4 regions of the Streptomyces sp. NBC_00019 genome follow, and region 2 is predicted to be linked to each of the others. Evidence: riboswitches for the same ligand, from Rfam matches in the RefSeq annotation. Region 2 holds a riboswitch; each other region holds the start of a gene.
The links. A riboswitch is a leader RNA that binds a small molecule or an ion and turns the genes downstream of it on or off. The one in region 2 is predicted to bind cobalamin.

Region 1 (7,019 bases), 2.1 Mb from region 2:
GGACAGCGACCCCGGCACCGCGGTCCACCGAGGCGGCGGCCGCGGCGATGAGCTCCGAGCTCGTGCCCAGCTCGCCGCCCTCGGTGCCGCCGGCCGGGGCGACGGGTACCGCGACACCACGGCCCGCCAGCCCCTTGGCGAGCTCCGCCACCGACGCGGCGACGTCCGCGCTGTGCGAGACCAGCACGATCCCGACGAGCTTGCCGTCACTCACCGTCGGCCTCCACGAGCCCGGCGATCAGCAGAGAGGCCGAGGTGGCCCCGGGATCCTGGTGCCCGATGCTGCGCTCACCGAGATAGCTCGCCCGCCCCTTGCGGGCCTGCAACGGCGTCGTCGCCAGCGCGCCCTCCTCGGCGGCGGCCCGTGCCGCGACGAAGCCGTCGCCGAGCGCGTCCACGGCCGGCACCAACGCGTCGATCATGGTCTTGTCGCCGGGCGCGGCACCCCCCAGCGCCATCACCGCGTCCACCCCGGCCCGCAGCGCCTCGGCGAACCGGTCCGCACTCACCTCCGCGTCCTCCCCGAGCGCCTTGCCGGTCCGCCGCAGCAGCGTGCCGTACAGCGGCCCGGACGCCCCGCCGACCGTGGAGATGAGCTGCCGTCCGGCGAGCGTCAGCACCGCACCCGGCGTATCCGGCGTCTCCTTCTCCAGCACCGCCGTCACGGCGCGGAACCCCCGCAGCAGATTGCTGCCGTGGTCGGCGTCCCCGATGGGCGAGTCGAGGTCCGTCAGCCATTCCGCCTCACGTTCGACGGACGCGGCGGTCGCTGTCATCCACCGGCGGAAGAAGTCGGCGTCGAGCACTGGATCTCCTTGCGTGGTAGGTACGTTGACTGCCCGTTGCCGTGGGCTCACATGCCCCAGCGCAGCCCCGCGGTCCTCACCGGCTCGTCCCACAGTCGCAGCAGTTCCTCGTCGATCTGGCACAGGCTGACCGAGGCGCCCGCCATGTCGAGGGAGGTTACGTAGTTGCCGACCAGCGTGCGGGCCACGGCCACGCCCCGGGCGGTGAGCACGCGCATCACCTCGGCGTTGAACCCGTACAGCTCCAGCAGCGGGGTCGCGCCCATGCCGTTGACCAGCAGCAGGACGGGGTTGCGCGGGTTCATGTCCTCCAGGATCGCGTTCACCGCGAAGTCGGCGATCTCGCCCGAGGTCATCATCGACCGCCGCTCCCGGCCCGGTTCGCCGTGGATGCCGATGCCCAGCTCCAGCTCCCCGTCGGGCAGGTCGAAGGTGGGGCTGCCCTTGGCGTACGTGGTGCACGCGCTCAGCGCGACGCCGAAGCTGCGGGAGTTCTCGTTGACCTGACGGGCGATCGACTCCACCCGCTCCAGCGGCTGGCCCTCCTCCGCCGCGGCGCCCGCGATCTTCTCCACGAACAGCGTGGCGCCCGTGCCGCGCCGGCCGGCCGTGTACAGGCTGTCGGTGACCGCCACGTCGTCGTTGACCAGCACCTTGGCGACCTGGATGCCCTCGTCCTCGGCGAGTTCGGCGGCCATGTCGAAGTTGAGGACGTCACCCGTGTAGTTCTTCACGATGAACAGCACGCCGGCCCCGCTGTCCACGGCGGCGGCCGCCCGCACCATCTGGTCCGGGACCGGGGACGTGAACACCTCACCGGGGCACGCCGCCGACAGCATGCCGGGGCCCACGAAACCACCGTGCAGCGGCTCGTGCCCGGAGCCGCCGCCGGAGATCAGCCCGACCTTGCCGGCCACCGGGGCGTCCCGCCGTACGATCACGCGGTTCTCGACATCGACGGTGAGCTCTGGATGGGCGGCCGCCAGGCCTCGCAGGGCGTCCGCGACGACGCTCTCCGGGACGTTGATCAACATCTTCATGAGGACCTCCTGGTGACCGAAAGGCTGCTCCTGGCAGTATCGGTGTTCAGAAGGCGCGGGTCACGGGGGCGGCTGGTCCCGGGTGCGTCGTACGGCGTGCGGTACGGGGGTCAGCGGCCGCCGGGTCCGCCGCTGCCGAAGGAACCGCCGCTGCCCTCGCTCCACTGGGCCCGTTCCTTCTCCGGGCCGGTCCGGGTGGGGGAATTGCCGAACGCGGGCGACTGGTGCGGGGTCATCCGGCGATCGCTTCGGGGCACCTCGTCGGGTTCCCGGTTCTCCACGACCTCGCGGACGGGGCCGCCCTCCGGCAGCCGTGGCTGCTCCTCGGGGGTCGGCGGGGGGAGCTCGCGGCGCCGTAGGCGGGCACCCAGCCAGAAGGCACCGATCAGCAACGTCACGACCACGACACCCGCCACGATCAGCCCGACGCCGAGGGCGCCGCGGCCCGCGGCCACGTCCATCCATGCAGTAGTCATGGCACGCGAGTACCCCTGGCGTCCCGCATGAACCAAAACGGAAAAATCGGCCGGACCCCTGGGGAACACCGGGTTTGACACGATCCACCGCGGCTACCCGCGCGGTGTGACAACGACGACGACGCAGCAGGAGCTCTTCCGATTCCTGGAGGACCGCTTCGCGTGTGCGCAGGCGTGCACCGAGTGCGCCCGGGCGTGCGCGCTGCGGGCGAGCCTCGTGGATCCGGACGGGACCGAGCAACAGGAACTCGTACGACGCAAGGGCATCATGTGCGCGGAGGTCTGCGACGCGACCTGCCGGCTGCTGTCCGAGCAGAACCGTTTGGACGAGAACGGCATCCGCGTCCAACTGGAGTGGTGCCGGACCGTGTGCCTGGAGACCGCGCACGCCTTCGAAGGACTGCCGGGCGGCGAAGAGGGCGCGAAGGCCTGCCGGACGTGCGCACAGGCCTGCACGGACTTCATGGTCACACTGCACTGACCAGGTTCAGCCGCGGCCTCAGCCTCAGCCGAGGGTGTGTCCCAGGCGTACGTTCCAGCGCCCTGCCCTGCCGCTGAGCTCGACCGCCGTCAGCGGCGGGACATCCGTACGCCAGAACGCCGACTCCGGTGCGCCGAGCGCCCGGACGACCGCCGCGCGCACGATCTCGGGCTCGGCCACGGCGACGGTGCGCCCCTCCTGTCGGGCCGTCGTGTCCAGCCACGAGCCGACCCTTTCGCACACCGCGCGCACCGATTCGCCGCCGTGCGGCGCGGCCTCGGGGTCGGACAGCCAACGCGCCAGAGCTTCCGGCTCCTCGGCGCTCACCTCGGCCAACGTCGAGCCGCGCCACCGTCCGGCGTCCAGAGCCGCCAGCAACACGGCGTCCGTGGCGTCGAGTCCGAGCGCGGCGGCCGTCTCGCGGCAGCGCACGGTGGGGGAGCAGGCGACCCGTTCCGCCCCCGGGAGCGAGCCCGCGGCGGCCTGGGCGAGGCGGCGGCCGGACGCGTCGAGAGCGCAGCCGTCATCGAATCTGGCTTCCCGGAGCGCCTTGGTGATCGCCGGTGAGATCAACGTCACTCGGCTCGTCATACGCCCGTTCCCCCGCTCAACAGCCCCTCCAAGATCGGTACTTGACGGGCCGAACGGCCCTGGGCGGGCGCTCGGGGTGCTCCCGTGCGCTCTTGGCCGCACCTCTCCCACGCGGTACCTTCTCGTCGATATCGACGACGGTTCGGTGGAAGCCGGTGGGATTCCGGCACGGTCGCGCCACTGTATGCCGGGAACGCCCTTCGGGTGCGGGCCGGGTGAGTCAGACCCGCCCCGTCGTCCTGTGCACCACTGACATGGGACGCGAGTTCCCCCAGGAGGTACCTGCCATGGCGCAGTCCGTCGCCCCGCCGACCACCGGTTCCACCGCGGTACCCGCAAAACTGCCGATCGGCGCCATCGCCCCCTGGGCGGTCTTCTTCGGCGTGCTGATGCTGGTCCTGCTCTACTTCGTCGGCGCCGAACAGGGCGCCACCTCCCTCATCTCCGGTGAGGGGGTCCATGAGTGGGTGCACGACGCCCGCCACCTGCTCGGCTTCCCCTGCCACTGACAGCGACGAGGAAGCCCCCTGCGCATGAACTCCGCAACTGTCAGAAACCTGCTGGTCCGCGGCATGATCGCGGGCCTCGCCGCGGGCCTGGCCGCTCTCGTCGTCGCGTACTTCCTGGGTGAACCGCGCGTCGACCAGGCCATCGCCTTCGAGGAGGCCCACGCCCACGAGCACGGCGGCGAGGAACTCGTCAGCCGCACCCTGCAGTCCACCGCGGGCCTGTCCACCGGCGTCCTCGTCTACGGGGTCGCCTTCGGCGGCATCGCGGCGCTCGCGTACTGCTTCGCGCTGGGCCGGATCGGTCGCTTCGGGCCGCGCGCGAGCGCGCTGCTCCTGGCTGCGGCCGGACTGGTCTGCGTCTACGTCGTCCCGTTCCTGAAGTACCCGGCCAACCCGCCGGCCGTGGGCGACCCCGACACCCTCAACCAGCGCACCGCGCTGTTCTTCCTGATGATCGTGCTCAGCGTGCTGCTGGCGATCGGTACGGTCATCCTGGGCAAGCGCCTCGCGCCGCGCCTGGGCAACTGGAACGCCACCCTCGCGGCGGGCGCGTTCTTCATCCTCGCGGTCGGTCTGGCGTATGCCTTCCTGCCGTCGTTCAACGAGGTCCCGGAGCACTTCCCGGCGGGCCTCCTGTGGCAGTACCGGCTCGCCGCCCTCGCCGTCCAGGTGACCCTGTGGACCTCCTTCGGGCTGGTCTTCGGGCTGCTGGCGGAGCGGCTGCTGGCGCCCAGGACGGCTACGGAGAAGGCCGCCGCCGCGCGGCCGACTCCCCTGGCCCACTGAGCGGTTCAGGCGCCACCGCACCGACGAAAAGGGCTCCCGGTACTCCGGGGGCCCTTTCGTGTGCCCTCGCCATTCCCAATTTCTGGAACACGTTCTACCGTGTGCGCCGACAGGACCGGTCCCGGGGAGCCTGGAGGCGCCGTGCATCTCGAATACACGCCCGAGCAGCAGCGGCTGCGCACCGAACTGCGCGCCTACTTCGCCGAGCTGGTCCCCGAGGACTCGCTCGCCCGCCACGGCGACCGGCGTGAGCAGAAGCGCTACTACCGCGACATCATCCGGCGGCTCGGCGCGGACGGCTGGCTCGGCGTCGGCTGGCCCAAGGAGTACGGCGGACGCGGGCTGAGCGCGATCGAGCAGTTCATCTTCTTCGACGAAGCCGCCCAGGCCGGGGTGCCGCTGCCGCTCATGGCCCTGAACACCGTCGGACCGACGATCATGCAGTTCGGCACGGACGAGCAGAAGGCGTACTTCCTGCCCAAGATCCTCTCCGGCGAGATCGACTTCGCGATCGGCTACAGCGAGCCCGACGCGGGCACGGATCTGGCGTCCCTGAAGACCCGAGCGGTGCGCGACGGCGACGAATATGTCGTCAACGGTCAGAAGATCTGGACGACCAACGGCGACACCGCCGACTGGGTATGGCTCGCGACCCGTACCGACCCGGCCGCCCCGCCCCACAAGGGCATCAGCATGCTGCTGGTGCCGACCACCGACCCCGGTTACTCCTTCACCGTCATCAACACCCTCGCCGGCCACGACACCACGGCCAGCTATTACGAGGACATCCGCGTCCCCGTCACCCGCCGCGTCGGCGCCGAGAACCAGGGCTGGCGGCTGATCACCAACCAGCTCAACCACGAACGCGTCACCCTCGCCGCCCACGGCACCATGGCGATCCGCGCCCTGCACGACGTCCAGCGCTGGGCCACGGAGACCAAGCTCGCCGACGGCCGCCGCGTCGTCGACCTGCCCTGGGTGCGCCGCCTTCTCGCCCGGACCCACACCAGGCTGGAAGCCCTCAAGCTCCTCAACTGGCAGATGGTCAGCGCGGTCCAGGACGGCACCCTCACCCCGCAGGACGCCTCCGCGGTCAAGGTGTACGGCTCCGAGGCCCGCCGCGACGCCTACGCCTCGCTGATGGAGGTCGTCGCCGCGGCGGGCGCCCTGAAGGAGGGCTCGGCGGGCACGGTGCTCCACGGGGAGCTGGAACGCGGCTACCGCTCGGCCGTGATCTTCACCTTCGGCGGCGGCAACAACGAGATCCAGCGGGAGATCATCTCGTGGATCGGTCTGGGGATGCCGAGGGTACGGCGTTAGCCTTCGAGACATGGGTGATCCCGGACTGTTCACACCGAAGTCGGTGACCTGGCAGATGCACGGCGACCCGATGATGTGGGTCGCCGGTGTCCGCGCGCTCTATTTCCAGGCCCTGCACCCGCGTGCGGTGCGCGGGGTCATGCAGAACTCCGACTTCCGCAAGGACGCCTGGGGCCGGCTGATGCGTACCGCGAACTTCGTCGGCACCATCAGCTACGGCACCACCGAGGCGGCGGAGAAGGCGGGTGCTCGCGTCCGGAAGATCCACACCATGCTGTCGGCCGTCGACCCGGACACGGGGGAGCGGTACGGCGTCGACGAACCCGAGCTGCTGCTGTGGGTGCACTGCGCCGAGGTCGACTCCTATCTGCAGGTCGCGCGCCGCTCCGGATTCCGGCTCACCGACGAACTGGCCGACCGCTACATAGCCGAACAGCGGGTCGGCGCCCGCCTGGTGGGCCTCGACCCGGACGCCGTACCCGCCGACCAGACCGAGATGGACGCCTACTTCGAGAAGGTGCGCCCCGAACTGGCCGTCGGACCCGAGGCACGCGCCGTGGACGACTTCCTGCTCCGCCCGCCGACGCATCCCCTCCTCGTCCCGGCGCGTGAGGTGCTGTGGCGGCGCGTGGCACAACTGGCGTACGCCGCTCTGCCGCCGTACGCCCACGAGCTGTACGGCAGGCCGGCCCCGAAACCCGCCACCGTCACCCGCCAGTTGCGTGCCACAGGCACCCTCTTGCGCTGTGTTCCCGCACGTCTTCGCTGGCAACTCCCGCCCAAACACATCCTCCGGGCCATGTCACGGCTCGGCCCCGGCTCGCGCCCGGTCCCATACAAAGTGGGTAGATAGCTCGCCATACTGGACGGGCCAGGGGCGGGGCGAGACCATCGGGGGCGATCGCAGCAGATGGGGGACAGCAAGCTGATCCAGGGCCGCTACCGGCTGCTCGATCTGATCGGGCGCGGCGGCATGGGCGAGGTGTGGCAGGCGCGCGACGAGTCGCTGG
Region 2 (7,019 bases):
AGGGCGGGCGGTGAGCACGACGGCCAGGGCGAGGGCGAGCCGCTGGCCCTCGGAGAGGTCGCGGGGGTGGGTGTCGTCGCTCACGCCCGGGAGGAGCTCGGAGACGAGGGTGCGGCAGGTGCCGGGGGCGGCGCCCGCGTCGGCGTCGGCGGCGGTGCATTCGGCGGCGACCGTGTCGGTGTAGAGGAGGTCGCGCGGCTCCTGCGGTACGAGGCCCACGCGGCGTACGAGGTCCTTGGGGGCCGTGCGATGGGGCACGGTTCCGCCTACCCGTACGGAACCGGCCGAGGGTTCGACGAGGCCGACGAGGGTGTTGAGCAGCGTGGACTTGCCGGCGCCGTTGCGGCCCATGAGGGCGATGGTCTCGCCGGGGGTGACGGTGAGCGTGATGTGGCGGAGGGCCTGGACGTGAGCGCGCCGGACCGAGACGTCGTGGACTTCGGCGGTGTGGGGGGACGGGGGGAGAGGGGTGGAGGTGGTGCGTGTGAACCAGCGGCGGCGGGTGGGGGCGCCCAATGGCTCGGGGGGTGTGGGTTGTTGGCGGGTGCGGGCTGTTTGTGGCTGATCGCGCCCCGCGGCGGAGCCGCTGATGAATACAGCCCCGCGCCCCTTGGCGGCGTCGGCCGACCCCGCGTTCAGACGTTCGCGCAGGTCTCCTGCCCTCCGGCGCGCATCCCTCACCGTCAGGGGCAAGGGGAACCAACCCGCCAGGCGCCCCAGGTCCACCACCGGCGGGTACACCGGGGACACGGCCATGATCTCGGCCGGGTCGCCCAGCACCGGGGGTGCTCCCTGGCCCGGCAGAAGGGCGACCTGGTCGGCGTACTGGATGACCCGCTCCAGGCGGTGCTCGGCCATCAGGACCGTCGTCCCCAGATCGTGGACCAGACGCTGGATGACCGCGAGAACCTCCTCCGCGGCGGCCGGGTCCAGCGCGGAGGTCGGTTCGTCGAGGACGAGGACCTTGGGGTGCGGGGTGAGGACCGAGCCGATCGCCACGCGCTGCTGCTGGCCGCCGGAGAGGGTGCTGATGGGACGGTCGCGGAGGTCGGTCAGACCCAGGAGGTCCAGGGTCTCCTCCACACGGCGGCGCATCACGTCCGGTGCGAGGCCCAACGACTCCATGCCGTAGGCGAGTTCGTCCTCGACCGCGTCCGTCACGAAGTGGGACAGCGGGTCCTGGCCCACCGTCCCCACCACGTCGGCGAGTTCACGCGGCTTGTGCGTACGGGTGTCACGGCCGGCCACCGTGACGCGGCCGCGCAGGGTGCCGCCGGTGAAGTGCGGGACGAGACCGCAGACGGAGTTGAGGACGGTCGACTTACCGGTGCCGGACGGCCCCACGAGCAGGACGAGTTCACCCTCGGGAACCTCGAAGTCCACGCCCCGGACGGTCGGTTCGGCCGCCCCGTCGTACGTCACGGAGACATCCTTGAAGCGGATCACGATGGCTCCTTGTGGGGGACGTGGGGGACGTGGGGGACGTTCGGGGCGATGAAGGCCGGGAGCAGTCCGACGAGGATCGCCGCCGCGGGCCAGAGGGGCAGGGTGGGGGCGACCGGCGGGATCACGCCGGGGTGCAGGGCGGGGTCCGTCGAGGCCGCGAGGACCAGCGCCACCGCCGCCACCGCGCCGGAACCGGCGACGAGCAACGCGCGCGCGTTCCAGCGGTCCGGGCGGTAGCGGGTGCGCGGGGTGCGCCGCCCGCCGAGGCGCAGCCCCGCGAGGGCGGCGGTCGCTCCGCCGAGGAGCACGGGCATGCCGTACGTGCCGCCTTCGGCGGTGAGCAGGCCGTACGTTCCCGCGCAGATGCCGAGCAGACCGCCGAGGGTGAGCGCGGTCGTCGTACGGCGGACACGGGGCGGGACGTCGGCGGTACGGCCGTACCCGCGCGCGTCCATCGCGGCGGCGAGGGCGACGGAGCGCTCGAGGGCGCCCTCCAGGACCGGGAGTCCCACGTGCAGCAGGCCCCGGATGCCCATGTCCGGACGGCCGCGCAGACGGCGGGCGGCGCGCACGCGCTGGACGTCGGCGATGAAGTGAGGCGCGAAGGTGAGGGCGACGACGACCGCCACGCCGATCTCGTAGAGGGCGCCCGGCAGGGACTTGAGGAGCCGGCTGGGGTTGGCGAGGGCGTTCGCCGCGCCCACGCAGATGAGGAGGGTGGCCAGCTTCAGCCCGTCGTAGAACGCGAAGAGGAGTGTCTCGCCGGTGACCTTGCCGCCGAGCCGGATGCCCTGCGCCCAGTCGGGGAGGGGGAGTTCGGGGAGGGTGACGATCACATGGGTGCCGGGGAGGGGGGAGCCGAGGGTGACGGCGAAGACGAGGCGGATGAGGAGGACGGCGAGGGCGAGCTTGACGAAGGCGGAGTAGGAGCGGGACCAGGGGGCGTCGGGGCGACAGGTCACCACGACGTAGGCGGACGTGGCTATGAGGAGGGCGTGCAGGAGGGGGTTGGTGGTGCGGGTGGCCGCGACACCGAGGGAGAGGGCCCAGAGCCACCAGGCGGCGGGGTGCAGGTTCCGCAGCCGCGCAAGGTCAGCGCGCATTCCCGCGCCGCCTCGCCTGCCACACCGCTGCCGCGCCCAGGGCCGCCACGGCGGCCGCCCCCGCGAACAGACCCACCGAGGGGCCGCTGGCGGAGTCCTTCTTCTGCGCGGACGTCCTCTGCGTGGACGTCGGCTTCTTCCCTCCCGTCACCTGCTCCCCGCACCCCGTCTCCGGATACCCGGTGATGGCGCACAGCAGCGCGTTCGTGCCGTACCGCAAGGGCTTCGCCACCGTCGCCAGCGCCTCCGCCGTCGTCGCGTCCTGCGACACCACCGCGCAGGCCGTGCGGGTCGCGGGCGGGGTCTCGCCGGAGGGCGCGTCCTGTGCCGTACCGAAGTCGATGACCAGCGCCACCCGCTTCCTGCCCTCCGCCGCCGGGGTCTTCGCGCAGATCGTCGCGAAGGACGCGGTGCCACGGGGCTTCGTCGCGTCCGCGGAGTCCTCACTGACGGCGAATCGGAACCCCTGCACGTCGCCGTCGGCGGGGACGGCGGTGGCGGGGCCCTGGGTGGCGTAGGTCCAGGTGGTACCGGTGCGGTCCCAGAAGGACCAGTAGCGGTAGCCGGCGGCGTGGGCGGCCTGGGTCGCGCCGGTCAGGAGGACCAGCGCGGCCAGCAGCGGTGCGAGGGCTCGGCGGATCACGGCTGCTGCTTCTTCTTGCGGCCGCTGATCAGGAAACCGACACCGATGCCGCCGACGAGACCGACCCCGACGATCCACCAGACGCTGACGCCCTCGTCGTCCTTCTCGGCCGCCTGGTCGTCCGCCCCCGGGGACGCGCTCTCGGCGGCGGAGGGCACCTTCTCGGGCGCGGGGCCGGTCGCGTTGAGCAGCTTCACCAGGTCCTGGCCGCCGAAGTCCCGTGCGTCGAAGGCGTCCGCCTCGGCGGCGAGGATCAGCTGCGCGTACGCGGCCGGACCGCTCTGCTGGGCCCACTGCTCGAAGTTGGCCTCCAGCCAGCGCACGCTGTCGGCCGCCTTGTCACCCTGTCCGACGGTCGCGAGGGCGAGGACCGCATCGGCGGTGTTGCCGTAGTCGGGCTGGTCCTCGGAGCCGGGCAGCGCCGATGTGAGGTGCCCGTCCTTGGCCAGGGCCTTGACGAGGTAGGCGGCACCGTTCTCCGCGCCCTGCTCCGGGTCGGTGGCGTCCTTGCAGGTCAGGTCGGTGCCGGTGGGCTTCTCGGGCGCCCCGGCCAGTCCCTTGCCCAGCGCGCCCACCACGGCCGCCGCCGTCGCGTCCGCGTTGGCCGCGAGCTTGCCCTTCTTGTCCGGCTGGTAGGCGAAGGCGCCCTCGCCGTCCCCGGTGCAGGGCAGGGCGAACGTCAGCAGGGCGTCGTAGGGGGACTTGCCGTCCTTCACGACAGCGGCAGGCTTCTCGCCGGCCGCCGTGAGCGCGCCGATGACCACGGACGTGGAGTTCGCGTCGCTGGCCCCGCCCGGGGTGTAGCCCCAGCCGCCGTCCTTGTTCTGCACCGACTTCAACCAGGTGACCGCCTTGCCCGTCGCGGTGTCGTGCCCGCCGAGCGCGGCCAGGGCCTGGACGGCGGCGGCCGTGCTGTTGGTGTCGACCAGGAGCCCCGGGGCACAGGCCTTGGCGGTGTCGGCGCGGAAGGGGGCGAAGGCGCCGTTCGCGCACTGCTGGCCGGTCAGCCAGTCCACCGCCCCGGCGGTGGGTACGACACCCACCGTGTCCTGCGCGAGCAGGGCGAGCGACTGCCGCCACACCCCGTCGTACGTCGGATCCCCATCCCCGTACAACCCCTCCGGTATCACCACCGACGGCGACGGAGAAGGACTCGCGGCGACGGCCGGTGCGGCCGTCCCGATCACTGCGGTGGCGGCCAGGACCGCGGCGCTGCGGCGGACGTTCATGATCGGCGGGTGCCTCTCCCTGCAAGGGAGCCAGGCAGCACGGGACATCCCGGCGGCTCGGCTCCGTATACCTCGACGGTGCCGCGCACCGGCCGGTTGCCGGTGCCCGTGAGCCGGTCACAAGTACCGACACGGGGCGATCCGGCTCGCCGCCCCCCGGCAGGAGACGGCTCACGGTTGCGGGTCAGCGCCGGAATTGCACCGGCTTCCCCCCGTACGGGTGTGATGACGACCCGGCCACTCTACCGGCCCGTAGCAAAGCCCCTGAGGGGTGGCTGTGGGCCCGGTAGGTTCCCGGCATGGGGATCATCACGGGGAGACTGATCGGCTCGGGGCGGGCCTCGGACGTGTACGAGATCGACGAGGCGTGGGTGCTGCGGCGGGCTCGGGACGCCTACGGCGACGCGCTCGTCGAGGCGGCCGTCATGGAGCGGGTGCGCGGGCACGGGTATCCGGTGCCGCGGGTGCGCGTCGAGGACTGCTCGTCCACCGAGCTGGTGATGGAGCGGCTGCACGGGCCGACGATGCTGGGGGCCTTCGCCGCCGGACGGATCGACGCGCGGGAGGCCGGGGTCGTACTGGCCCGTCTCCTACGGCAGTTGCACGCCCTGCCCGGCCGTGTCGTCCACCTCGACCTGCACCCGGACAACGTCATGCTCACCCCCGCCGGGCCCTACGTCATCGACTGGGCCAACGCCGAGGAGGGCGATCCCGGGCTGGACTGGGGCATGTCGGCGGTGATCCTCGCCCAAGTCGCTGTGGGGGACGAGACGTTCGCCGAACCGGCGCGCGCGATGCTGGCCGCGCTGCTCGCCGATGCGTCGTCCCTGACCGACGACGGACTGGCGGAGGCGCGGCGCCGGCGGGCGGTCAATCCGACGATGAGCCGACGGGAGGTCGAACTCCTCGGGGAGGCGGAGGACTTGATCCGGTCACTGATCTGATCGGGTTCGTTCGTGAAGTGGCGCGACACGGCCACTTCAGGTGATCACGCCGTCCGGTTCGGTCGGACGGCGTGGGCGCGTGGGCGCCACGGTCAGACTGTTGCCCGTGCCCAGCGAGAAGACTCTCCTCGGGAACCTGCCGCCCGATCCCCGCGGCTTCGTCGGACGGCAGGACGAACTCGGCTGGCTCGCGGAGAAGTTGGAGCCCGGTGGCGGCACTCGCCTGGTGACCCTCGTCGGTGTGGGAGGGGTGGGCAAGACGCGGTTGGCGCTGCGGGCGGCGGAGCGGGTGGGGGCGGTGTATCCCGACGGGGTGTGGCTGGTGGAGCTGTCGCCGGTGCGGGCGGCGGGCCAGGTGCCGCTCGCGGTCATGGAGGCGGTGCGGCTGTCCGACCAGTCGGCCGGGTCGGTGGCCGAAGCTCTCGGCGACTGGATGTCGGACAAGCGGCTGCTGCTGATCCTCGACACCTGCGAGCACCTGCTGACGGACTGTGCGGCCCTGGTGGCGGACCTGCTCGCCGGCGCAGCCGGGCTGCACATCCTCGTCACCAGCCGTGAGCCGCTGGACCTGCCGGGGGAGCGGACGCTGGAGGTCGACCCGCTGCGGGTGACGGACGCCGAGACCCTGTTCGTCCAGCGCGCGGGCCTCGTCCTCGACGCCACCGCACGGCGGCAGGTGGCCGACATCTGCCGCAGCCTCGACGGCATTCCGCTCGCCATCGAACTGGCCGTCGCCCGGCTGGCGCTGTACTCGTTGGACAAGCTCCATGAGCTGCTCTCCGACCGGCTGCGCTCCCGCTTCGACGTGCTCACCCGGGACGAACGGAGTGTGGACGGTCCGCCCCGCCACTGGACGCTGCGGACCACGATCGGCTGGAGCCACGAGCTGTGCGCCCCGCTGGAGCGCCTGCTGTGGGCACGGCTGTCGGTGTTCGCGGACACGTTCACCGTCGGTGCCGCGACCTGGGTCTGCGCGGGCGGCCCGCTGCGGGCCGACCGGGTCGCGGACGTGTTGATGCACCTGGTCCGGCAGTCGATCGTGCTGCGCCATCCGACGGACCTGGACCGCTTTCGGCTCCTCGACACGGTGCGTGAGTACGGCGCCGACTGGCTACGGGAGTTGGCCGAGGGGGACGCCGTACGACTGCGGCACCGGGACCACTACCGGCGGTTCGCCCGGGAGGCGTGCGCCGACTGGAACACCAGCCGTCAGGTGGCCTGGTGCGAGCGGCTCCTCGCCGAGCACGCCAACCTGCGGGCCGCCATGGACCGCGCACTGGACGAACCCGCCAGCCGCGCCGCGCTGGAGATGGCCGGAACCATCGGGTTCCTGTGGCGGCACTGCGGCATGATGCGCGACGCCGCCCGCTGCCTCGACCTGGTGCTCGCCGCCGAGCATGAACCCGGAGCGGACCTCGTGCGGGCACTGTGGTCGCGCTCGGCGGTGGCGATCAACCAGGGCGACCTGGACCCCGCGTGCCGGTGGGCGAGGCGCTGCGCCGACGCGGCGCGGGAGCAGGGCGATCTCACCATGATCGCGGCCACGGCCTACGTCACCGGCAGCACGGCGGTCCTCACCGGCCGCACGGCCGAGGCGATCGACCTGCTGTCGGCCGCCCCTCGTCTGCCGCTCGGGGCGGACTGGCAGGGGTCG
Region 3 (7,019 bases), 6.1 Mb from region 2:
GAGGATGCCCGCGGCCAGACAGACGAGGCTGACCAGGCCCATGGCCCACACCACCGAGGAGCGCAGAACGCTGACCTGCTTCGGGGCGAGGAGCCGCATCATCACGTGCGGAAGCGCGGCGAGGCCGAGCACGATGGCCAACTGGAGGCTGAAGAAGTCCAGTTTGCTGGTGGTGCTGCCGCCGTAGCGCAGCCCGGGTTCGAGGAACCGTTGGCCCTGACCGCTGTTGTCCGCGGCGGCGGCCAGCAGGGCGTCGAAGTTCCAGTCGAAGCGATGCAGCACCATCACGGCGGTCACGGTGACCCCGCAGATCAGCATCACGGCCTTGACGACCTGGATGAACGTGGCGCCGGGCATGCCGCCGATGGCGGCGTACACGATGACGATGGTGCCGATGACGACCACGCACAGGGTGCGGGTGGTGGCGCTGGGCTCGCCGGTGAACTGGGTCAGCAGCGCGACGCTGCCGACGAGTTGGGCGACCAGATAGAGGGTGGCGATGGCGAGGGTGCAGACGGCCAGGGCGAGGCGTACCGGTCGCTGCATGCGGGGCAGGCGGTACGCCAGGGTGTCGCCCAGGGTGAACCTGCCGGCGTTGCGCAGGGGTTCGGCGATGAGCAGCAGGACCATCATCCAGGCGACGGCGGTGCCGCACAGATACAGCAGTCCGTCGTAGCCGGTCAGGGCGACCAGCCCGGTGCTGCCCAGCAGGGTCGCGGCCGACAGGTAGTCGCCGCACATGGCCAGCCCGTTGCGCAGCGGCGACATCATGCGGTTGCCGAGGTAGAACTCGCTGATCTCGTCGCCCTGCGGTGCGGTCAGCAACGCGGTGAAGAGGGTGACCACGACCACGGACAGGAAGAGCACGAGCGTCAGTTGCAGGCTGAAGCGGTCCACGACCGCGGCGCCGGTCGTCACCATCGGCGGTGGTCCCCCTCACGGGGAGCGGCGCCCACTCGCGCCCGCGCTGCGGCCTCCTGGTGGCGGGCGAGTCTGCGCAGACCTCGGACGACGGGTGTGACGTGGGTGCGGTGGTGCACGAGGTAGCGCCACACGATGACGCCCATCAGCACGAACTGCCCGAGCCCCAGGGTAAGTCCCAGGGTGAGCTGGCCGCCGAGGGTGCGGTTCATCAGTGCGGGAACGAAGCTGGACAGCAGGACGTACATCAGGAATCCGCCGACGGCGCCGGCCGTGGCCCGCACTCCGAACTGCCGGTGGGCGCGGCGGAGTGTCCGGTAGGCGGGATCGTGCGCCACCGATGACCGCTCCGTGGATTCGTGGGGGGTTTCGGAGTACGGCGGCGGCGCGCCGAACGGCATGGAGTGCCGTGACACAATGCACCTTCTTCGCTGCTTTGCGCGGAGGCAGGCCAGAGCCACGCTCTGTGCGGACTTCGTGGGGGATTTGTGAATCAGAAATTCGCGTGATGCGAATTGCCACAACGGGGTCGGGACGGGGATTCTCGCAGCGCCCACGTTGAACTATCAACGGGACGAACAAGGCCGATTCCCGCCCTGACTCATTCACACGCTCCGGCGTCCGCGACGACTCCCGCGCAGCCTGCGGAAAGGGCTCTCCAGGGATCAGGTCTGAACCTTCTCTCGAGCCAGGTTGTCTCAAATGCAGCGCACAGCAAGGCAGTTGCCGAGGCCGCCGCACCAAGGACGGCACCAGGGAAGACCAAGATCCACCCAAGATCACGTCACGCTTTCCCCGCGCTTCGCCATGGTTTGGCAACGCGACGGACCGGTGCCGGACTCGGTCATACGTTCGTCGCCGTGAACTCTCAAGACACTCCCCACAGAGCCGGGCGCCGCGCACTCCTGCGCGCCGGGCTCACCGGTGCCGCGGCTCTCGGCGCCGGCCTCACGCTCGGCGCGACCCCCGCCTCGGCCACCCCCGGCACGCGTCCTCGACCCGGCACTCCCGACCAGGCGCTGCGGGAACTGGCGGCGGGCAATCTGCGCTGGCGCACCTACCGCGAGCGGCACCCCGACGAATCACCCGCCGTCCGTCAGGCCCTGGCGACGGGTCAGCATCCCTTCGCCCTCGTTCTCGGGTGCATCGACTCCCGGGTGCCCCCGGAGCTCGTCTTCGACCAGGGCCTCGGCGATCTGATGACGGTGCGCAGCGGCGGTGAGGTGCTGGACGAGGCCGTGCTCGGCAGTGTCGCGTACGGAGTCCTCGAACTCGACATACCGCTGGTGCTGGTCCTGGGGCACCAGTCCTGCGGCGCCGTGAAGGCCGCCGTCGAGACCGACATCTCCGGTGCGCAGCTGCCGGCCCACATCCAGTACCTGGCCGACCAGATACGACCGAACATAGACCGCACCAAGGACGGCGACGCCCGCGTCGACGCGACCATCGACGCCAACGTCCGGGCCGTCCGCTCCCGCATCGCCGAGGAGCCCGACCTCGCCGCGAAGGTGGCCGCCGGTGAACTGGCCGTCGTAGGGGCCCGGTACGAGCTCACGACCCAGCTCGTGCACCGCATCTCCTGAATCGGAGACGGGGGCGCCGCCGGTGAACTCACCGGCGGCGCCCCCGTCTTCGTGTATAGGCTGAGCACGCAGCTGGTTCGCCCTGTCCGCCAGGCAGGCGCGTCGTAAGAGGGAACCCGGTGGGAATCCGGGACTGCCCCGCAGCGGTGAGCGGGAACGACCGCCGTCACACGCACTGGACCCGGCAAGCGGGTCTGGGAAGCGACGGCCACTAGGTGCCTCGTACGTCACGAGGTGTGCCCGCGAGTCCGAAGACCTGCCACTGCCCGTGTACGACCGACTCGTACACGGAGATCCCGGTGACCTCGTGGGCGGGTCGGCGAACACTCAAGGCGGGCACGGCTTTTCGTGCCATCGCCCGGAGTGCCGTATGCCCTTCGCGTTCTCCCCCGTCGCCGGGGTCGTGCTACGAGAACAGCTCGCGAAGGAGAGTTCCGTGACCACCGAGTCCGCAGCCGCGGCAGCGCACGCCACCGTGTACGGCTACCCGCGCCAAGGCCCGAACCGGGACCTGAAAAAGGCGATCGAGGGCTACTGGAAGGGCCGCGTCACCGCCGACGCGCTCCACCGGACCGCCACCGACCTGCGCCGTTCGAACTGGCGAGAGCTGGCCGACGCCGGCCTCCACGAGGTGCCGACCGGCACCTTCTCGTACTACGACCACGTCCTGGACACCACCGTCATGGTCGGCGCCATCCCCACCCGCCACCGCGACGCCGTCGCGGCGGACGCACTGGACGGCTACTTCGCCATGGCCCGCGGCGGCCGGGACACCGCGCCGCTGGAGATGACGAAGTGGTTCGACACCAACTACCACTACCTAGTCCCCGAGTTGGGGCCGGACACCGTCTTCGCCGCGGATGCCTCGAAGCAGGTCGCCGAGGTACGGGAAGCCCTCGCGCTCGGTCTGGCCGCCCGGCCGGTCCTGGTCGGCCCGGTCACCTATCTGCTGCTGGCCAAGCCCGCCCCCGGAGTCTCCGCCGACTTCGACCCGCTGACGCTGCTGGACCGGCTGCTGCCCGTGTACGCCGACGTCCTGTCGGATCTACGGGCCGCCGGCGCCGCGTGGGTACAGCTGGACGAGCCCGCGCTCGTCCAGGACCGCACCCCGGCGGAACTCAACGCCGCCGCCCGCGCCTACCGTGAACTCGCCGCTCCGGCCGACCGGCCGAAGCTGCTCGTGGCCTCGTACTTCGACCGCCTCGGACAGGCCCTGCCCGTGCTGGCCAAGGCACCCGTCGACGGGCTCGCCCTGGACTTCACCGGCCCGGCCGCCGCCAACCTCGACGACCTCGCCGCCGTGGGCGGACTGCCGGGCAAGCGGCTGGTGGCCGGGGTGGTCGACGGGCGCAACATCTGGATCAACGATCTGGAGAAGTCACTGTCCACGCTGGGCACCCTGCTCGGCCTCGCCGACCGGGTCGACGTGGCGGCTTCCTGCTCCCTGCTCCACGTCCCGCTCGACGTCACGGCCGAACGCGACATCGCCCCGCAGATCGCCCGCTGGCTCGCCTTCGCCCGGCAGAAGACGTCCGAGATCGTCACCCTGGCACACGGCTTGGCCCGCGGCACCGACACCATCGCCGCCGAACTCGCCGCGAACCGCGCGGACCTGGCCTCCCGCGCGGCCTCCCCCATCACCCACGACGACGCCGTGCGCACCCGGACGGCCGCCGTCACCGATGCCGACGCCCGCCGCTCACGCCCGTACGCCGAGCGTGTCCTGGCCCAGCGCGCCCACCTGAAGCTCCCGCCGCTGCCCACGACGACCATCGGCTCCTTCCCCCAGACCGGCGAACTGCGCACGGCACGCGCCGACTTGAAGGCCGGACGCATCGACACGGCGGCGTACGACCAGCGCATCGAGGCAGAGATCCGCGAGGTGATCTCCTTCCAGGAGAAGACCGGCATCGACGTCCTCGTGCACGGCGAGCCCGAACGCAACGACATGGTCCAGTACTTCGCCGAACAGCTCACCGGCTACCTCGCCACCCGGCACGGCTGGGTCCAGTCCTACGGCACCCGGTACGTCCGGCCACCGATCCTCGCCGGCGACATCTCGCGCCCCGAACCCATGACGGTGCGCTGGACGGCGTACGCCCAATCCCTCACCGACCGCCCGGTCAAGGGCATGCTCACCGGTCCGGTCACCATGCTCGCCTGGTCGTTCGTCCGCGACGACCAGCCCCTCGACGAGACCGCCCGCCAGGTCGCCCTCGCCCTGCGCGACGAGGTGAACGACCTCGAGTCGTCCGGCACTTCGGTCATCCAGGTCGACGAGCCGGCGTTGCGCGAGACCCTGCCACTGCGGGCCGCCGACCGGCCGACCTATCTGACCTGGGCCACCGAGGCGTTCCGGCTCACCACGGCGGGCGTACGGTCCGAGACACAGATCCACACCCATATGTGCTACGCGGAGTTCGGTGACATCGTCGGGGCGATCGACGACCTCGACGCCGATGTCATCAGTCTGGAGGCGGCCCGCTCGCACATGCAGGTGGCCGGTGAGCTGGCCGCGCACGGCTATCCACGCGAGGCGGGGCCGGGGGTGTACGACATCCATTCGCCTCGGGTGCCGAGTGCGGCGGAGGCCGCGGCCCTGCTCCGCAAGGGACTTGAGGCCCTGCCGGCCGAACGGCTGTGGGCGAACCCCGACTGCGGTCTGAAGACCCGTGACTGGCCCGAGGTGCGTGCGTCGCTGGAGAACCTGGTGGCGGCGGCACGTGAGGTCCGGGGCGACGTGTCCTGAGTGAGTCGATGGCGGGTGCGGCCGCGGGACGGATTCCGGGACCGCACCCGCCATCCCCCTTGTGTGGGCTCAGCGGGTCGGCGTCACGAGGACAGCCACTCGGTGGCGTTCAGCGCGAGCGCCGCGTTGGTGGCGCCGGTGTCGTTCCAGCCGTCGTAGAGCGTGTTGCCGGACTGGCCGGTGCCGTCGTCGATGGGTGAGCTGTCGCCCCAGAAGGCGATCTTTCCGCTGCCGAAGGTGCTGGTGGCGAAGAAGGCTCCGGTGTTGCCGGAGTATCCGGTGCGGTAGAGAAGTCCCTTGACGGCCGAGTTGTCCGCGGGCTTGAGGGTGGCCGTCGTACCGCTGGCGATCAGGCTCTTGGTGACGGTGCCGAACGAGCCGTGCAGCACCGGATTCGAGCTGTCGCTGATGGCCGACGGGTAGTCCGAGCCGATGCTGAGCGAGTCGACGGAGAAACCGAACGGGTCGGTGGAGTCGACACTGTTGTTGGTCATCAGGTCGTTGAGGATCTCGACCGCGTCCTCGCCGTCGTTGTTGCGGTCGGCGCCGGTGTGGTCGGAGATCATGAACAGGCCGCCGCCGTTCTTCACGAAGTTCATGATCGCCGTCTTCTCGGCGGTCGTGAACAGCGTGTTGGGCTCCGGCAGGACCAGCGTGTCGAAGTTCGCGAGATCCTGAGCGCCGGACCCACCGTAGGTGAGGCTGCCGCCCGACGGGAGCGTCTTCAGGCTGTAGTCGCCGGTCTGCTGAAGCGCCACGCCCCAGGAGGACAGCGCGCCCGTCCAGTCCGTCTCGCCGGAGGGCGAGGAGTCCTCACCGGTCGGGTCGGGCTGGCTGGTGGAGACGATCCAGTCGGCATTGCCGGCCGTCTCGGCGTGGGCGTTGTCGAACAGGACACGGTGCGTGGTGGCGGCGGCAGCCGGACCGGCGGTGGAAGCCTGGACTGCGGCGCCGGTGACGAGCAGGCCGAACACCGTGACGGCGGTGGTGAATCTGCGGGGGGACTTGCCGAGGCCGAGCATGCGGTGAACCTCCAGGAGTGGGGGGAGCGGGAGGCGGTGCGGGCGCCGAATCTGCGCGCGTAGAACGGCAGTTGCACGACTGCCGCTCAACACAAGGCTGGACGCTACACACAAGATCCAGAAGGTCGGCAGGGCCTGCTGGGGGTTCACGTAGAGCTCTTACCCGGTTGGCGATCGGCTCGGACGTCACTTGATGGTCTTGAGGAAGTTCAAGTAAGTATCCACGTCGCGCCCATGGCGATCCGACTCCTCGACGGCCCGCACGAGATCCCGCTGGACCTTCCCTGCGCAATCAAGGTCTGACTTCCGGAGCTTCGAGAACTTCTGTGCGAACTGGAGCAATAACCGGGACGCTTCGGGCGGCGACAAGAACGCCACGGTCCCTGCGCCACGGAAGGACTCATCCGTCCCCTCGCGATAGGTGACCTCCACGACATAGGCACGTGTCGCCCCTTGCTCCTTTTCGTAATAGGGATTCTTTTCGGGCTCACCGAGTACGAATTGAACGGCCTCCGACGTGCCGGGCAAGATCTCGAAAGGCCGAACAAGCAGCTCACTGCCTTCATCGGGCAAGGTCACATCGAAGCTGCCCGTGACACTGACACCACCCCCTGTGGGCGGGAGTTCCGGCCTGCACGGATCGGTCGCCCGGTAGACGTGCTTGCCCGTGAACCGGAAGTCAGTGATCACGGCGGTCAGATCGCCCCTGTCGCGCAGGGTGAGCAGGATCGGAGTACCCAGGGT
Region 4 (7,019 bases), 690 kb from region 2:
CGTCACGTCGATACGGGGACGGCCCAGCTCCTCCAGGCCGACGATCTCGAAGCCGGTCACCCGGCGCGAGGCCTCGTCCCACACCGGACGGCAGCCCAGCAGCGCGAGGATCTCGGCGATGTCGTCGCCCTGGGTGCGCATCGCGGAGGTACCCCAGACCGTCAGGCCGACGGACTTCGGGTACTCGCCGGTGTCCTGGAGATACCGCTGCACCAGCGAGTCGGCGAGCGACTGCCCGACCTCCCAACTCAGCCGGGACGGAATGGCCTTGGGGTCGACCGAGTAGAAGTTGCGGCCGGTCGGGAGCACGTTGACGAGGCCGCGGGTGGGGGAGCCGGACGGACCGGCGGGGACGTAACCGCCGTTGAGCGCCTTGAGGATGTGGTCGATCTCGTCGGTGGTCTTCGCGAGACGCGGTACGACCTCGTTGCAGGCGAACTCCAACACCGCGACCGCGTCCGGGAGTTCGGTGCCGAGCACACCACGGACGAGAGCCGGGACGACCGCGGCGTCCCAGTCCCGCGCCTCCATCCCCTCCGCGACCCGCCGGCACAGCTGCTCCAGCAGGTCGATCGCGTCGGCGGCCGTACGCGACGGGCCCTCGACGAGGTCGGAGAGCTCCACCGGCACCTTCACCGGCGCCCCGGGCTCGGCGAGCAACTCCTTCTCGACCAGCCCGTAATGGGCCGCGAAGGAGGCCCGCAGTCCCGGCAGCGCGTTCGCCTGACCGCCCCACACCTGCGAGGCGCGCAGCACGGCGAGCACGAGGTTGACCCGTGCCTCGTCGACCGGGCCCCCGCCGAGGATGTGCAGCCCGTCGCGGATCTGCACGTCCTTGATCTCGCACAGATAGCCGTCGATGTGCATGACGAACTCGTCGAACGCGTCGTCGTCCGGCTGGTCCTCGACATGCAGGTCGTGATGGAGCTCGGCCGCCTTCACCAGCGTCCAGATCTGCGCCCGCACGGCCGGTGCCTTCGTCGGGTCCAGGTCGGAGACGAGCGCGTACTCGTCGAGGAGCTGCTCCAGCTTGGCCAGGTCGCCGTACGTGTCCGCACGCGCCATGGGCGGTACCAGGTGGTCGACGACGGTGGCGTGCCCGCGGCGCTTGGCCTGGGTGCCCTCACCGGGGTCGTTGACGATGAAGGGGTAGATGAGCGGCAGCTCACCGAGGACGGCGTCCGGAGCGCAGCCTCCGCTGAGACCGAGGCCCTTGCCGGGCAGCCACTCCATCGTGCCGTGCTTGCCCATGTGGACGACGGCGTCGGCGCCGAAGCTGTTGTCCAGCCACCGGTAGGCGGCCATGTAGTGGTGCGACGGCGGCATGTCCGGGTCGTGGTAGATCGCGATCGGGTTCTCACCGAAGCCGCGCGGCGGCTGGATCATCACGACGACGTTCCCGAACTGGAGCGACGCGAGCACGATGTCGTCCCCGTCGACGTACAGGTTGCCCGGGGGCTCGCCCCAGGCCTCCAGCATGCCGTTCCGCAGCTCCGGGTCGAGCTTGTCGAACCACGCCCGGTAGTCGGCCAGCGGCACGCGCGCGGGCGCGGCGGCCAGCTGCTCCTCGGTGAGCCACTCCACGTCGTGTCCACCGGCGTTGATGAGCCGGTGGATCAGCTCGTCACCGTTGTCGGGGTGCCCCTCGACGACGTAACCGGCGGCCCGGAGCGCGTCCAGCACCCGCACCGCCGACGCGGGGGTGTCGAGTCCCACCGCGTTGCCGACGCGCGCGTGCTTGGTCGGGTACGCGGTGAAGACGAGCGCGAGCTTCTTCTCGGCGTTCGGCTGGTGCTTCAACCGGGCGTGCCGTACGGCGATCCCGGCGACGCGCGCGGCCCGCTCGGGGTCGGCGATGTAGACCGGGACATCGTCCGGACCCTGCTCCTTGAAGGAGAAGGGAACCGTGATCAGCCGTCCGTCGAACTCGGGGATCGCGACCTGCATCGCCGCGTCCATGGGGGAGAGGGCGGCGTCGGACTCGTCCCAGGCGGCCTTGGACGAGGTGAGGCAGAGTCCTTGCAGCACCGGCACGTTCAGGTCGGCCAGCGCCCCGATGTCCCAGGCCTCCTCGTCACCGCCGGCAGAGGCCTGCGAGGCGTGGGTGCCGCCGGCGGCGAGGACGGTGGCGACGAGGGCGTCGGCCTTGGTCAGCAGTTCATAGAACTCCGCGTCGGCCCCGCGCAGTGAACCGCAGTACACGGGAAGAGCATTGGCGTCGCGTGCCTCGATGGCGTCGCAGAGGGTGTCCACGAAGGCGGTGTTGCCGCTGAGTTCATGGGCCCGGTAGAAGAGCACGCCGATGGTAGGTCGGCCTTCCACATAGGGCCGCTCGCCATGGACGCCGTACTCCGGCATCTTCTGCGGCTCGACGAACCCCTCACCGGTCAGCAGCACGGTGTCGGAGAGGAACCGGGCCAGCTCGGTCAGGTTGGCGGGCCCGCCCTCGACGAGGTACCGGAGCGCCTCGGCCACGACACCGGCGGGCACCGACGACTCGGCCATCAACTCGGCGTCCGGAACGGTCTCTCCGCCCAGCAGCACGGTCGGGATTCCGGCGGTCTTCAGCGCGGCCAGCCCGTCCTCCCAGGCACGCTTGCCGCCGAGCAGTCGTACGACGGCGATGTCGGCGCCCTCGACGAGCGCGGGCAGCTCCTCCGCGACGTCCACGCGGGTCGGGTTGCCGATCCGGTAGTCGGCACCGGAAGCGGCGCGGGCCGCCAGCAGGTCCGTGTCGGCGGTCGACAACAACAACACAGTGCTCATGCAGGCGCTCCCGGTGGAATGAAAGGCAGTCCTTGCGGCGCGCCGGACTCGATGAGCCGCCACAGCGCGTCCGTGTCCGCGTGCTGTTCGATGAGATCGCCGAGCCGGTCGAGCTGCTCCTCGCGCAGCGCGGCGAACGACGTGTCAGGGGCCGGTACGAAACGGCGGCCCGCGGCGGCCGCCACCTCGCGCAGGAAGGCCCGTCGGAATCCGTCCGACTCCAGCGAGCCGTGCCAGTGGGTGCCCCAGGTCTGGCCGACCCGGCAGCCGTCCAGGCTGTGTCCCTTGTCATCAGAGATGAACGCTTCTCCGCCGCTGACGTCGGCGACCCCGTGATGGATCTCGTACCCGGCGACGTGCTCGCCGAGGGCTTCGCCTTCCGGCCGGGTGAGGGTCTTGTCGCGGGCGAACCGCACCCGCACGGGCAGCACGCCGAGCCCCTCGACATGACCCCGCCGGCTCTCGACCTCGTCCTCGATGTGTTCACCGAGGACCTGGAAGCCACCGCAGATGCCGAGGACGGGCCGCTGCTCGGCGACCCTGCGCTCGATGGCCTGCGCAAGTCCCCGCTCCCGCAGCCACTCCAGCGCCCGGACCGTGCCCCGGGTCCCCGGGATCACCACGAGGTCGGCGTCGGCCAGTTCCTCCGGCCGGTCCACGAACCGCACGACGACGCCCGGTTCGGCGGCGAGGGCGTCGACATCGGTGAAGTTGGACATGAGCGGAATCGCGCAGACGGCGACCCGCAGCACGTCCTCGCCGACGGGCGGGGCCGTGTTCGACTCCCGTACGGTCCCCCGCAGGGAGACCCGGAGCCCGTCCTCCTCGTCGATGCCGAGCCCGTGCCGGAAGGGCAGCACACCGTACGTGTGCCGGCCGGTGAGGCCGTGGAGCATGTCGAGCCCGGGCTCCAGGAGGCTGACGTCCCCGCGGAACTTGTTCACGAGGAACCCGGCGACGAGGGCCTGGTCCTGCGGCGAGAGCAACGCGACGGTCCCGAAGAAGGAGGCGAAGACGCCACCGCGGTCGATGTCGCCGACGACGAGGACAGGGAGTTGGGCGTTCCTGGCGATGCCCATGTTGACGATGTCGGTCCGCCGCAGATTGATCTCGGCGGGACTGCCGGCCCCCTCGCAGATCACCGCGTCATACGTGCCCCGCAGTTCGGCGAGACAGTCCAGCACGGTGCCGAGCAACTGCTGCTGGCGTCCCCCGTGATACCCGCGCGCACTGAGCTCACCGACGGGCTTGCCGAGCAGTACGACCTGACTGCTCTGCTCACCACCCGGCTTCAGCAGCACGGGATTCATGAGCGCGGTCGGCTCGACGCGGCAGGCCTGGGCCTGCATGGCCTGAGCCCGCCCGATCTCGGCACCCTCGCGGGTCACGAACGAATTGAGGGACATGTTCTGCGCCTTGAAGGGCGCGACCTTGACCCCCTGCCGTACCAGCCACCGGCAGATTCCGGCGGTGACGACACTCTTGCCCGCGTCGGAGGTGGTACCGGCGACGAGAAGCCCACCGCCGGTCATGAGGCACGCGCCTTGAGAGCGACCCGCGCGGCGACACTGACGCCGAGCGCGAGCAGACCGACGCGACGGGACAGCCGTACGGCCCGCTCGATGTCGTGGACCTCCACGGAACGCCCCTCCTGGTTCAGCACGGGCCGGTGCTCGACGCGCCCCGCATACGACAAGGTCCCGCCGAGCCGCACGCCCAGGGCCCCGGCGAACGAGGCCTCCACGGGCCCGGCGTTGGGGCTCGGATGCTCGCCGGCGTCGGCACGCCAGGCTCGTACGGCCCCCCGCGGATCGCTCCCGGCGACAGCGGCCAGTACGGCGGTCAGCCGGGCCCCCGGCCACCCGGCGACGTCGTCGAGCCGGGCCGAGGCCCAGCCGTACCGCCGATGACGCGGCGACTTGTGCCCGACCATGGCGTCAAGGGTGTTGACGGCGCGGAACCCGAGCAGCCCGGGCACGCCACCGACGGCTCCCCACACCAGGGCCCCCACGACGGCGTCGGAGGTGTTCTCGGCAACGGACTCGACCACGGCCCGGGCGATCCCGTCGGCGTCCAGGGCCTGCGGATCCCGCCCGCACAGATGAGGGAGCCGCTCCCGCGCCGCCTCGACGTCCCCGACTTCCAGGGCACGCCCGATGGTTCGTGCCTCGCGCACGAGCGAGGTGCCGCCCACGACGGCCCAGGTGGCGATACCGGTCAGCGCGACGGAGGCGACGGGGGAGGGACGTACGGCTTTCTGCGCCACGGCACCGAGCACGACGGCGCCCCCGGCGCACACCGCGGTGTGCAAGGCCCCCCAACCCCGGTGGTCCCGCCACAACACCCGCTCCACGGCACCCGCGGCCCGCCCGAACACGGCGACCGGATGCCCCCGGCGTGGATCACCGAGCAGCAGGTCACCGAGAAGTCCGGTGGCGGCGCCGTACGCGAAGACGCGATCGGCACGCATCGGCTCAGCCGGCCGTGGCGTCGGGCAGTGACCTGGTGCGGTATCTCAAACGGCAGGCGAGCATGGCGATATGTCCTCACTCAGGGTGTCCACGCCCTGGTTCGACGAGACCGACGACGAGAGTTCCTGGCTCCCGGGGCTACCTACCCCGGTGACAGTGGCGGGACCGCGCCGGACTTCCACCGGCTTCCTCTTCTGCCGTCGTACATGGCTCCGGCAGTCCACCATGGGCCCGGAAGGGCCGTCAACTTGCCGTTGACCTGGGACGGGAGAGTGTGCTGAGGCCCACATACGGGGGGTTGCGGACGTGACAAAAACGTGGGGTGCGGGACGGAGAACCGTCCCGCACCCCACGGGGTGTTCGCTCGTCGCGTCAGGCGACGATCAGATAGATCCCGTACGTCACCGCCGCCGCGCAGGCCGCGAAGCAGGCGTACGCGCCGGTGACCGCGAGAGCCGCGGATCCGCCCTGTGCGGTGGCCCGTTCCTGGCGGGAGAGGCCCATGATGCCGAGGGTGAACAGGGCCACGAGGGCCACGGTGACCACGAGGCTGACGCCGAAGACGGAGCCCAGCGCTTCCCAGTCGATCTTCATGTCGGTGATTCCTTCGTTCCTGGGTGCGGCGGGCTCAGACGGCGGCCGGCGGAGCGGCGGGCTCCGGGGCTGCGGTCGGGGCCGGGATCGTGGCCGTGAGGTCCTCGGTCACCGTGCCCGCCGGGGGAGGGGTGACCGCGGCGATCGCCGTCGTCACCACGCCGGCTGGCTCCTCGTCGCTGTCGTTGACGTTCGTGTGGTCGATGACCTCGCGTCGCGAGAGCTTCCAGATCGCCGCGCTGGAGGCGATGAGGAAGACCGCCACGACCGCCGTGCCCCAGTCGCCGAGGCCGGTGACCCACTCCGCCAGTGCGCCCACCAGGGCCGCGGCCGGCAGGGTCAGGCCCCACGCCACGAACATCCGCGTCGCCGTGGACCAGCGGACGACGCCGCCCTTGCGGCCGAGGCCCGCGCCCATCACCGCACCCGAGACCGAGTGCGTGGTGGAGAGGGAGAAACCGAGGTGCGAGGAGGCCAGGATGACCGTGGCCGCGCTGGTCTGGGCGGCGAAGCCCTGCTGCGGCTGGAGGTCGGTCAGGCCCTTGCCCATCGTGCGGATGATGCGCCAGCCGCCGAGGTAGGTGCCGAGCGCGATGGCGAGACCCGCGGAGAGGATGACCCAGGTGGGCGGGTCGGAGTCGGGAGCGACGGCGCCGCCGGCGACCAGGGCGAGGGTGATGATGCCCATCGTCTTCTGCGCGTCGTTCGTGCCGTGGGCCAGCGAGACCAGGCCCGCCGAGGCGATCTGGCCGGCGCGGAAGCCCTTCGCGGCGGCCCTGCCGTCGGCCTTCTTGCTCATGGAGTAGGAGAGGCGGGTCGCGAGCATCGCGGCGAGGCCCGCGACGATGGGCGCCGCGATCGCCGGGATCAGGACCTTGGTGATCAGGACGTCACCGTGGACCGCGCCCATGCCCGCCGAGGCGATGGTGGCGCCGATCAGACCGCCCATGAGGGCGTGCGAGGAGCTGGAGGGGAGCCCGACCAGCCAGGTCAGCAGGTTCCAGAGGATCGCGCCGACCAGGGCGGCGAAGATGACCTCGGGACGTATGCCGCTCTCGTCGACGAGACCCTTGGAGATCGTGTTGGCGACCTCCACGGAGAGAAATGCGCCCACAAGGTTCAGCACGGCGGACATGGCCACCGCGACCTTGGGCTTGAGTGCACCGGTCGAGATGGTCGTGGCCATCG

Region 1: it holds a riboswitch for cobalamin, as region 2 does, so the genes downstream of both, OHU89_RS06715 (CbtB-domain containing protein) here and OHU89_RS16285 (prenyltransferase/squalene oxidase repeat-containing protein) in region 2, are expected to answer to the same signal.
Region 3: it holds a riboswitch for cobalamin, as region 2 does, so the genes downstream of both, metE (5-methyltetrahydropteroyltriglutamate--homocysteine S-methyltransferase) here and OHU89_RS16285 (prenyltransferase/squalene oxidase repeat-containing protein) in region 2, are expected to answer to the same signal.
Region 4: it holds a riboswitch for cobalamin, as region 2 does, so the genes downstream of both, OHU89_RS13100 (cobalamin biosynthesis protein) here and OHU89_RS16285 (prenyltransferase/squalene oxidase repeat-containing protein) in region 2, are expected to answer to the same signal.

Annotation. Positions count from the first base shown of each region.
Region 1 covers NZ_CP108302.1:1,365,392-1,372,410, reverse strand. The annotation lists gene OHU89_RS06745 (PTS-dependent dihydroxyacetone kinase phosphotransferase subunit DhaM) at 1-214, opposite strand, end outside; gene dhaL (dihydroxyacetone kinase subunit DhaL) at 207-806, opposite strand; gene dhaK (dihydroxyacetone kinase subunit DhaK) at 854-1,846, opposite strand; gene OHU89_RS06730 (DUF6479 family protein) at 1,957-2,322, opposite strand; gene OHU89_RS06725 (ferredoxin) at 2,429-2,803, shown strand; gene OHU89_RS06720 (histidine phosphatase family protein) at 2,828-3,394, opposite strand; cobalamin riboswitch at 3,490-3,643, shown strand; gene OHU89_RS06715 (CbtB-domain containing protein) at 3,682-3,903, shown strand; gene OHU89_RS06710 (CbtA family protein) at 3,928-4,689, shown strand; gene OHU89_RS06705 (acyl-CoA dehydrogenase family protein) at 4,831-6,009, shown strand; gene OHU89_RS06700 (oxygenase MpaB family protein) at 6,020-6,862, shown strand; gene OHU89_RS06695 (tetratricopeptide repeat protein) at 6,920-7,019, shown strand, end outside.
Region 2 covers NZ_CP108302.1:3,415,703-3,422,721, reverse strand. The annotation lists gene OHU89_RS16300 (ABC transporter ATP-binding protein) at 1-1,446, opposite strand, end outside; gene OHU89_RS16295 (energy-coupling factor transporter transmembrane component T) at 1,443-2,549, opposite strand; gene OHU89_RS16290 (SCO2322 family protein) at 2,539-3,192, opposite strand; gene OHU89_RS16285 (prenyltransferase/squalene oxidase repeat-containing protein) at 3,189-4,421, opposite strand; cobalamin riboswitch at 4,539-4,673, opposite strand; gene OHU89_RS16280 (phosphotransferase) at 4,721-5,365, shown strand; gene OHU89_RS16275 (ATP-binding protein) at 5,472-7,019, shown strand, end outside.
Region 3 covers NZ_CP108302.1:9,527,852-9,534,870, reverse strand. The annotation lists gene OHU89_RS44260 (cation acetate symporter) at 1-921, opposite strand, end outside; gene OHU89_RS44255 (DUF485 domain-containing protein) at 915-1,259, opposite strand; gene OHU89_RS44250 (carbonic anhydrase) at 1,782-2,504, shown strand; cobalamin riboswitch at 2,561-2,783, shown strand; gene metE (5-methyltetrahydropteroyltriglutamate--homocysteine S-methyltransferase) at 2,941-5,253, shown strand; gene OHU89_RS44240 (hydrolase) at 5,337-6,275, opposite strand; gene OHU89_RS44235 (hypothetical protein) at 6,462-7,019, opposite strand, start outside.
Region 4 covers NZ_CP108302.1:2,727,654-2,734,672, reverse strand. The annotation lists gene cobN (cobaltochelatase subunit CobN) at 1-2,766, opposite strand, end outside; gene OHU89_RS13105 (cobyric acid synthase) at 2,763-4,298, opposite strand; gene OHU89_RS13100 (cobalamin biosynthesis protein) at 4,295-5,236, opposite strand; cobalamin riboswitch at 5,336-5,478, opposite strand; gene OHU89_RS13095 (hypothetical protein) at 5,610-5,831, opposite strand; gene OHU89_RS13090 (anion permease) at 5,866-7,019, opposite strand, start outside.